DNA from 3 places in the Giesbergeria giesbergeri genome. Region 1 is predicted to be linked to each of the others. Evidence: predicted binding sites of a transcription regulator. Region 1 holds the regulator's gene; each other region holds the start of a gene.

Region 1 (3,278 bases):
AGCCATGAGCGCAGGCCGAGGGGCGTGTCAAACTCTGCACAAACATCTGTGCGGCTTGCACCTTCACGCACCAGAGCCGCATCGGCACGGGCACCCAATACCAATTGCAGGGCATCAATCAGAATGGATTTTCCCGCCCCCGTCTCTCCGGTCAGGGCCGTGAATCCATCTGCAAGCTCCAGATCCAGCCGCTGCACAATGACAAAATCGTGCAACGTGATGCTCTTGAGCGACATGTTCAGGAACCTCCTTCGTTCCAGCGCAGTTTCTTGCGCAACGTGTCAAAGTAACTCCAGCCGCGCGGATGCAAAAAGCGCACGCAGTATTCAGCCCGGCGCACCAAAATACGATCACCGTGGTGCAAAGAGGCCAAGGACTGCATATCAAAATTGGCACTGGCATCGCGCCCATTGACAATTTCGATGGCAATCTCCGTGATGTCAGCCAGCACAATCGGGCGGTTTGACAACGTGTGGGGCGCAATAGGCACCAACACCCAGCCAGGCAAAGACGGGTGCAGCATAGGCCCCCCCGCCGACAATGAATAGGCCGTCGAACCCGTAGGGGAAGCCACAATCAGACCATCGGCACGTTGATTAGCCACAAAATGGCCATCCACCTCCACCCGCAACTCCACCATGCCAGAGGTAGCCCCCCGGTTGACCACTACATCATTCATGGCAAAGGCATCAAACACACACACGCCCTCACGCAGCACGCGCGCGTGCATCAAAGGACGGTGGTCTTCCTCAAACTGCCCATGCAGCATGGGCGCAAGAGTGGACTGGTAATTGTCTAGTGGAATATCGGTGATAAAGCCCAACCGCCCTTGGTTGATTCCAATCAATGGAGTGCCATAACGGGCCACTTGGCGGCCAATGCTCAACATGGTGCCATCGCCCCCAACCACCAGACCTAAATCGCACTGATGGCCGATTTCGTCCACATCCAAAGCCGGATATCCGGGCATGTCCATATGGGCTGCCGTCTGTGCTTCTAGCGAAACGGTACAGCCTTGGCTACGCAGAAACAGGGCAATACCCTCTAGCGTCTTGCGCGCATGTTCGGCCATGACTCCAGAGGTCGGACTCTGGTACTTGCCTACCAAGGCAATGTGTTCAAAACGGGACTTCATGGACGAATTACATCATTGTTGCGCGTCAAGCCGCTGACGGGCCAGCGCCATTGGGGCCAACACCAACTGGGCTCAGTGGTGGTGGCTGAGCGCGTTGGAGACCAGCCGCGAGGTAATGTCCACAATCTGGATCATCCGGTCGTAGGGCATTCGGGTGGGGCCAATCACCCCCAATGTGCCTACCACCTGCCCATCCACCTCATAAGGCGCACTGACAACCGACAACTCTTCAAAGGGAACTACTTGGCTCTCACCACCAATGTAAATGCGCACCCCTTCGGCCTGCTGCGATACATCCAGCAGGCGCAAAATTTGGGTTTTTTGCTCAAACAGGTCAAACGCACGGCGCAAATTGCCCATATTTTGAGAAAAATCGCTCACCGACAGCAAATTGCGCTCACCCGAAATCACCACTTCTTCTTGGGCCTGCTCAAAGGCTTCGGAACTGACCTGCACCGCAGCCTGCATCAGCGTGGCAATCTCGCCGCGCAGTTGGTCTACCTCTGTAGCCAACCGCTCACGCACCTGCTCCATCGCCATGCCTGCATAGTGCATGTTCAAGAAATTGGCTACTTCCACCAACTGGCTTTGGGTGAAATCGGTTTCAGACAGAATCGCCCGGTTCTGCACATCGCCTTCGGGCGAGACAATGATGAGCAAAAAGCGCCGCTCCGACAGGCGCAAGAATTCGATATGCCGAAACACAGAAGTGCGCCGGGGCGCCATCACTACGCCAACAAATTGCGACAAGCTCGATAGCAGTTGAGCCGCGTTGGCAATCACTTTCTGTGGTTGGTCAGGGGCCAATTGGGGTGTAGAGATATACCTACGGTCTGCCGTGAGCATGGTATCGACGAACAACCGATAGCCTTTGGCGGTAGGAACCCGCCCCGCAGAGGTGTGCGGACTGGCAATAAGGCCCAAGTATTCCAAATCCGCCATCACGTTGCGAATGGTGGCTGGCGACAAATCCAGCCCCGAGGCACGTGACAAAGTGCGGGAGCCTACGGGCTGCCCATCTTCGATATAACGCTCTACCAGCGCCTTGAGCAACAACTTGGCACGATCATCCAGCATCGGGCAATTTTATCCATCTTGCGCGGAAAATCCCGTTCTTCAGGGTGGAGATGTAGCGCGCGGATACCAAAGGTATTTTTTGTGCAAGCATAGGGACTGCATAGAATCAAAGTATGCAACGCTTGCAAGCCTTCAAGTTCGAGCTCATGCCCAATAGTGCGCAGCAGCGCGACATGTGCCGCTTTGCTGGGGCGCGTCGGTTTGTCTATAACAAGGCGTTGGCACTGCAAAAAGCCAACTATGCAGCGGGTGGCAAATTTATCAGTTATGTGGAAATGGCCAACCAGCTACCACAGCGGAAGGATGAGTTGCCTTGGCTCAGGCAATCGCCTTCCCAAACCTTGCAACAAGCGCTCAAAGATGCAGAGCGTGCGTTCAAAAACTTCTTTGAAAAACGTGCAGGTTTTCCGCGCTTCAAGCACAAAGGCCGTGCGGAGAGTTTTCGTTTTCCACAGGGCTTTGAGATCGACCTAGGCAACCGCCGTATCAAGTTACCGAAGCTGGGCTGGGTACGCTTTCGGCCAAGCCGCAAGCTCCTTGGAACAGCCAAAAACATCACGGTAAGCCACTCGGCTGGCAAGTGGTTTGCCAGCATCCAAACCGAACGCGAAGTGGCTCCCCCTGTCCCCACTGCGACCACCGCCATCGGCATCGACTTAGGTATTGCCCGCTTTGCCACCTTCAGCGATGGCGCTTTTCTAGCACCCCTGAACAGTTTCAAGCGCCACCAAGTCCGGCTGGCACGCTACCAGCGGCGCATGGCGCGCAAAGTCAAATTTAGCAGCCACTGGAAAAAAGAAAAAGCCAAGGTCCAAAAAATTCACACGCGGATTGCAAACTGCCGCAAAGACTTCCTGCACAAAGCCACTACAGCGATCAGCCAAAACCACGCGCTCGTTTGTATCGAAGACTTGCAGGTCAAAAATATGTCGAAATCGGCACAGGGTTGCCAAGACAAGCCGGGTAAGAACGTCCAAGCCAAGTCGGGCTTGAACCGCTCCATTTTGGATCAGGGTTGGAGCGAGTTTCGGCGGCAACTGGAATACAAACTGCAATGGTCGGGCGG
Region 2 (3,278 bases), on a different contig from region 1:
GCCACGGCATTCCATATTTCTAAATGGAAATCAGCCACCCCCGCCTCGGACAAACTGGGGTAATGGGGCACCAACGTGCTACGCCCAGTAGATGTCACCCCCATAATGCGCAACTTGCCTGCCCGCTCTTGGGCGGCTGCCATTGCTGGGGGCAGCAGGGCCAATTGCAACTGCTCCCCCACCAGCGCCTGGATGACCTGAGGATTGCCAGGATAGGGCACATGCACTGGGGCCATGCCTGTTTTGGCTTTGAGCAACTCCATGCCAATGTGGGCGACTGTGCCCACCCCCGGCGTGCCATAACTCCACCGATCCCCCGCTTGGCGAGCTGCTATCAAGAAATCACGGGTTTGACTCCCCGGTGCTTTGGCAGGCACCGCCAAAACCAAAGGGGCGGTACCGATCAAACTGATAGGCGCCAAATCTTTGAGGGGGTCGTAAACAAGTTTGGGGTTGAGCATCCGTGCAATTGTCAAGTTGCCGTTGATCATCACTCCCAGCGTGTGGTGGTCGGTGGCACGGGCCACCACCTCGGCGGCGATGTTGCCTCCAGCCCCCACCCGGTTTTCTACCACCACTGGCACGCCCAAAGCCTGTGCAAGGGGTTCTGCCAATGTACGTGCGACCAAATCGGGCGAAGAGCCCCCCGGAAAACCCACCACCAACCGGATAGGTTGCGTAGGCCATCCAGGCGTAGCCAGCGCCCTGCCCGCCACCACGGGCTGTGCCAGACAGGCATTGCTGCCAACAGCAGCCAAGGCCCAAAGCAGGGCCGTGCGGCGCGAGGAGGAAGGGGGCATCAAAACTCCTGAACAATCGCTGTGATCCTATGACCCCAGCGCAAAGAAGGCACGTTGCACCTCAATGGTGCATCCTACATTATCGCCACCCCATACGGTGGGGAACAGCCCATCAGGCGTAGGCGCTCAACACCTTGCGCATTTTCTTCATAGCGGCCACCTCAATCTGGCGAATGCGCTCGGCACTCACGCCATAAACCGCCGCCAATTCATGCAGTGTCATGCCACCAGAACCATCGTCATTCACTTTGAGCCAACGCTCCTCCACGATCCGGCGACCACGCTCATCCAACGTAGCCAAGGCAGTGGCAATACCATCGCTGGCCAGCATGTCGCGCTGGTGCGACTCCATCACAGCCGTAGGCTCGTGCGAAGCATCAGCCAGATAGGCAATCGGGCCAAACGCCTGCTCACCATCGTCGGAGGGAGCTGGATCTAACAGCACGTCACCACCAGACATGCGTGTTTCCATCTCTATCACTTCTTCGCGCTTGACTTGGAGCTGATGGGCTACTTGGTCAATTTCAGTATCGGACAAACTGCTGCGGTGCGTGTCTTCGGCATCGGTCTTGAAGCCTTGCTTCATGGAGCGCAAATTGAAGAACAGCTTGCGCTGCGCCTTGGTGGTAGCCACCTTGACCATACGCCAGTTCTTCAGAATGTATTCATGGATCTCGGCTTTGATCCAGTGCATGGCATAACTGACCAGACGTACCCCCTGATCAGGATCAAAGCGTTTGACCGCCTTCATCAGGCCCACGTTACCTTCTTGGATCAAATCGCCGTGGGGCAGCCCATACCCCAAATATTGACGCGAAATAGAAATCACCAGCCGCAGGTGTGACATGACCAAGCGCCCAGCCGCCTCCACATCATTGTGGTCGCGCAGCCGACGCGCATAGCTTTGCTCTTCCTCATAGGTGAGCAAGGGCAAGCGATTGGCTGCCGAGATATAAGCGTCCAGATTGCCCAGCGACGGCACTACGGCCCACGGGTTGGTCGATGCCAAAGCCGCCGATGCGGATCCAGATGAGAGTGTCATTCCAGAAGTCCTTTCTTCCAAGTCTTCATGTTAGCACTCTGTTGGAGAGAGTGCCAAGACCCGAAGTTCCCGACCCTGTAACAAAAAAATCAATGTTGATCGTCACTCAGTTTCCCGCTCTTTGCACTGAGTTCTGAACTCTGACTGCTTCTTTCGTTTGGGATCAAAGGGCAATAGCCCCAATTACTGGGGTTGGATTGATAGTGCCTCTAGCCTCTCGTTCAGACAAGGAGGCACCGAATACGCTACCCAATAAAGGGGGCGACTCTGGCGGATGCCTTTAACGCCGACTTCGTCAAGCTTGTTCAAACCTCCGCTGATGTAAGACCCAGCGAAATTTTTCTAGGTTCTGTTTTTTGCACTGAGCACTGAACTATGGGGACGTTTGCCACGTGAGACAAGGGCAAATACAGCATGGAACTCGGGAGTTTGAGTAAGGGCTGAGGACTGAAATCTTCGGCGAAGCAATTTCTTACTTTTCACCGTTGTTTTTTATTCCATGATGTGGGAATTGTCTCGAAAATACAGAAGATTGTGGTTCTGGTGGCCCTATCAACTCCGCCCGACAGAGCGCGCAGGTTCACTTGATGCCTGCATAACCGGTTGATTGGCACCCTTTTCGCGCAGTTTGCAGGCCTGTTTTGGCCTCTGCGATACCGCTTTAGCACTGGGAAAGCACTCCTATCCCTGTGCACCCATGATGCACTTCCTTGCCATTCACAGATTTCCCAACGTAAACAGCATCGTCAACCGCGCCGTGCTCTTCCCCTGGCCCCGGTAGCCCACCTTGGTGGTAGCCAAACTACTGCTTTTTCACCCTGAACGGTTGTTCCACCTTGTCTCACACGCTGGCCTTAAGCCGCTCGGCCTTGTCTTTGTCTGGTGCCTCTCTGGATCTCGCTCACCCTCTTTGTTTTTGGTCGAGCTGGGCGCAGCAATGCTGCTGGCATCCACGATGGGGCCGGTCTTGAGCATCAGATCTTGCTGGGCCAAACCGATGTTGATGGTCGCCAGCAGGTGTTTCTCCAGCAGGTGGCGAAAGTGCAAGATGATGGTTTCGTCAGGCATGCGGGCTGCGCCATCAAGATCCGCAAAGCAGCGGCACAGCGGCCGCTCGTGCAGCTCTTCTTCCATGGCAGGATCACTCACAGGTTCCACCACAGTTGCAGGCAATGGATGCACAGCATGGTCTCAATAGAAAACCAAAGAAGCTGTCGAAGTCACAACGCTCGAATGGGTATCATGATTCAATCACCACCGCCTGCTTGAACCCATCGGGTACTTCCCGCCAGCGGAAGCTGGGGTGATTCCAGTTCTCTATCGCTGCTTGAACATGTGCCGTGCGGCGGCAACCGCCTACGCACCGTCTACTGAAGCACTCTGCAAGGCGCTTGTGTAGCGGCTGGGGTTCCCCCCGAACTCAGCTGTTGCACGGC
Region 3 (3,278 bases), 120 kb from region 1:
GCCGTCGATGATGATGGTGTTTTCTTTGCCCACTTCGATGGTCTTGGCTTGGCCCAGATCGGCCAGCGTAACCTTTTCCAAAGTCAGGCCCACTTCTTCAGCGATAACCTTGCCGCCAGTCAGGATGGCGATGTCTTCCAACATGGCCTTGCGACGGTCGCCAAAGCCAGGAGCCTTCACGGCCACCACCTTCAGGATGCCACGGATGGTGTTGACCACCAATGTTGCCAGAGCTTCGCCTTCGACGTCTTCAGCCACGATCAGCAGCGGACGGCCAGCCTTAGCCACTTGCTCCAGCGTAGGCAGCAGGTCGCGGATGTTGCTGATCTTCTTGTCGAACAGCAGCACGAAGGGGTTGTCCAGGATCGCGGCTTGCTTTTCGGGGTTGTTGATGAAGTAGGGCGACAGGTAGCCACGGTCAAACTGCATACCTTCAACGACATCGAGTTCGTTTTGCAGGCTCTTGCCGTCTTCTACGGTGATCACGCCTTCTTTGCCTACTTTGTCCATGGCATTGGCAATGATTTCGCCGATGCTGGTGTCAGAGTTGGCGGAAATGGAGCCGACTTGGGCAATTTCTTTGGAAGTGGTGGTGGGCTTGGAAGCCTTCTTCAGCTCGGCGATCAGGACTTCTACAGCCTTGTCGATACCGCGCTTCAGGTCCATGGGGTTCATGCCAGCGGCCACATACTTCATGCCTTCGCGCACGATGGCTTGGGCCAGCACGGTAGCGGTGGTAGTACCGTCACCAGCGTTGTCAGAGGTCTTGGAAGCCACTTCCTTGACCATCTGGGCGCCCATGTTTTGCAGCTTGTCTTTGAGTTCGATTTCCTTGGCCACGGACACACCGTCTTTGGTCACGGTGGGGGCGCCAAAGGAACGCTCCAGCACCACGTTGCGGCCCTTGGGGCCGAGTGTCACTTTAACGGCGTTGGCCAGGACGTTGACGCCTTCGACCATGCGGGCGCGGGCTTCACCACCAAAAACTACGTCTTTTGCTGCCATGTGTATTTCTCCAGAATTCTAAAAACAGGGGTCAGTGCTGAAAGTGCTTAGGCTTCAACGACGGCAAAGAGGTCGTCTTCCTTCATCACCAGCAGTTCATTGCCATCGACCTTGACGGTCTGGCCGCTGTATTTGCCAAACAGCACGCGATCACCCACCTTGACGTTCAGCGCAATCAGCTCGCCCTTGTCATTCTTCTTGCCGGGGCCAACGGCCAGCACTTCGCCTTGGTCAGGCTTTTCTGCGGCGTTGTCGGGGATATAGATGCCGGAGGCAGTCTTGGTTTCGCTTTCGATGCGCTTGACGATGACACGGTCGTGCAGAGGGCGAAGGTTCATGGATCTATCTCCTGAAGGGGTCAAAAAAATGCTTTATCAATTGAGGGTCTGTGTTTGCAGACACGTAGCCAATCTTCCGCTGACAGGGTGTTGTTAGCACTCTTGTCAGACGAGTGCTAATGATAAGGGCTTTTTGCGGGCTTTCAAGAGGGGGCTGTGTATGGGGGGTGCCTTAACATCGTGCCTTGCGTATGGAAATAACAAGGCACAGCCCTCAATAACAAGCCAATACCATGCTGATCTCTTCTTTTTCTCTGCACCAATCGGTGTTTGAGCATCTGCCCGATGCGGTTTACCTGATTGATCCACAAACCTCCAACATTCTGGACTGCAATGCAGCAGCCCTGCACCAAGTAGGGCTGCCCCGCGACGAGGTGGTGCAGCATTCGGTGCTGAGTCTGCAAAAAGATGTGATTGGCATTGAGCAGTGGGCCAGCATTGCGCAGGCGGTTCGGGAGGCACAGGGACAGTTTGTTTTTATTGGCCGCCATCGCCATCGCAGTGGGGCCGAGGTGCCGGTAGAGGTAACGACCAGTGCCTTTATGCACCAAGGCTGCGAATATTTTGTGTCGGTAGCGCGGGACATTGGCCGCCGTCTGGCGCTGGAGCAAGACCTGAACGACCGCGATGTGCAGTTGCGCTATGCCCTGACCGAGGCATCTGATGGCCTGTGGGACTGGAATCTGCTCAACAACGAAGTGTTTTTTAGCCCTCAACTCAAGCGTATGCTGGGTTATGGCCCCCATGAGATGAAGCCCACGCTAGAGACTTGGGCCACCAATGTCCACCCCGACGATGCCAGCCGTGTACGCCGGGCGCTGCAAGAACACATCAAAGGCTTGCGTGAGCGTTATGAGGCTGAATACCGGCTGCGCAACCGCAACGGCCATTACCTGTGGGTGCATGACCGGGGGCGTGTTTGTGAGCGTGACGCCCAAGGCCAACCTATTAGGGTGGTGGGTATGGTGCAGAACATCACCGACCGTAAACATGCCGAGCAAGCCCTGCAAATGCAGGCATCACACGATGCCTTGACCGGGCTGCTCAATCGTCGCGAATGTGAGCGTATCTTGCAGCAGCAATTGCAGCGATGCCAGCAGCAGAACTTGCCCTTGGGGTTGTGTTTGTTTGACCTAGACCATTTCAAGGACATCAACGACCGTTTTGGTCATCAGACGGGAGATTTGGTGTTGCGCAAAGTGGCCCACGAGATTCAGGCGCATGTGCGGGCCGCAGACTATTTGTTTCGCTGGGGGGGGGAGGAGTTTCTCTTGGTCAGTGCTGGTGCGCCCTGTGGGCATGTGCTCCACTGTGCCCAGCGGTTGCGGGCGCGGTTGGCGGAGCTGGATTGGCCCGAAGTGCCTGGACTCCACGGCATCAGTTGCAGCTTTGGTGTGGCTATGTTTCCAGAACATGGGCAGCAGGCCGATGATTTGTTCTTGGCCGCAGATTCGGCGCTGTACCGTGCCAAGGCCCAAGGGCGCAACCGGGTAGAGCTTGCCGTGATGGCCTAAAGCGGGGCTGTGGGCAAACTGCTGGTCAGGCCCAAAAAGTGGTCGAGCATGTGAAAGTGGTCTTCAAAAAACTCGGCCTCTAGTGCTGCTAATTGGTTCATCGGTACCCATTGCACCTGTGCCGCATCGTCACCCGCCTGTACGGTGGGCAGTGGCTGTGCGCCCAAATCGAAATAATGGGTATGGGTGAGGGTGCGCCCGCGTTGGCTGCGGTCTGGGTGGTCAAACACACTGACTTGGCGCAGGGCGGCGCGCAAGGTGTCTTCTGGCACATGGCAGTGGGTCTCTTCGGCCAGCTCGCGTAGGCAAGATTGCCAGAGGGTGTCGCGTGGCTCCAAAAAACCGCCGGGCAGGGCCAGTTGCCCCACACCGGGGGCATGGCCTCGGCGAATCAGCAAGACATGTTGCTGGCAGCACAGCA

The links. The regulator HrcA, encoded in region 1, represses chaperone genes, less so after heat shock. The targets are predictions, from matches to a motif close to TTAGCACTCNNNNNNNNNGAGTGCTAA.
Region 2: a site for HrcA is predicted at 1,873-1,899, ahead of rpoH (RNA polymerase sigma factor RpoH). Genes of this name have one in related genera too.
Region 3: a site for HrcA is predicted at 1,437-1,463, ahead of groES (co-chaperone GroES). Genes of this name have one in related genera too.

Annotation. Positions count from the first base shown of each region.
Region 1 covers NZ_BAAGYJ010000001.1:520,576-523,853, forward strand. Annotated here, with positions in the region: gene recN (DNA repair protein RecN) at 1-236, opposite strand, end outside; gene ACYVB2_RS02345 (NAD kinase) at 239-1,135, opposite strand; gene hrcA (heat-inducible transcriptional repressor HrcA) at 1,208-2,212, opposite strand; gene ACYVB2_RS02355 (RNA-guided endonuclease InsQ/TnpB family protein) at 2,326-3,278, shown strand, end outside.
Region 2 covers NZ_BAAGYJ010000005.1:114,838-118,115, reverse strand. Annotated here, with positions in the region: gene ACYVB2_RS10430 (Bug family tripartite tricarboxylate transporter substrate binding protein) at 1-800, opposite strand, end outside; gene rpoH (RNA polymerase sigma factor RpoH) at 913-1,842, opposite strand; partial or broken gene ACYVB2_RS10420 (transposase) at 2,716-3,044, opposite strand; partial or broken gene ACYVB2_RS10415 (hypothetical protein) at 3,041-3,241, shown strand; gene ACYVB2_RS10410 (IclR family transcriptional regulator) at 3,199-3,278, opposite strand, start outside.
Region 3 covers NZ_BAAGYJ010000001.1:399,129-402,406, reverse strand. Annotated here, with positions in the region: gene groL (chaperonin GroEL) at 1-1,005, opposite strand, end outside; gene groES (co-chaperone GroES) at 1,053-1,343, opposite strand; gene ACYVB2_RS01820 (sensor domain-containing diguanylate cyclase) at 1,577-2,857, shown strand; gene ACYVB2_RS01815 (bifunctional nicotinamide-nucleotide adenylyltransferase/Nudix hydroxylase) at 2,854-3,278, opposite strand, start outside.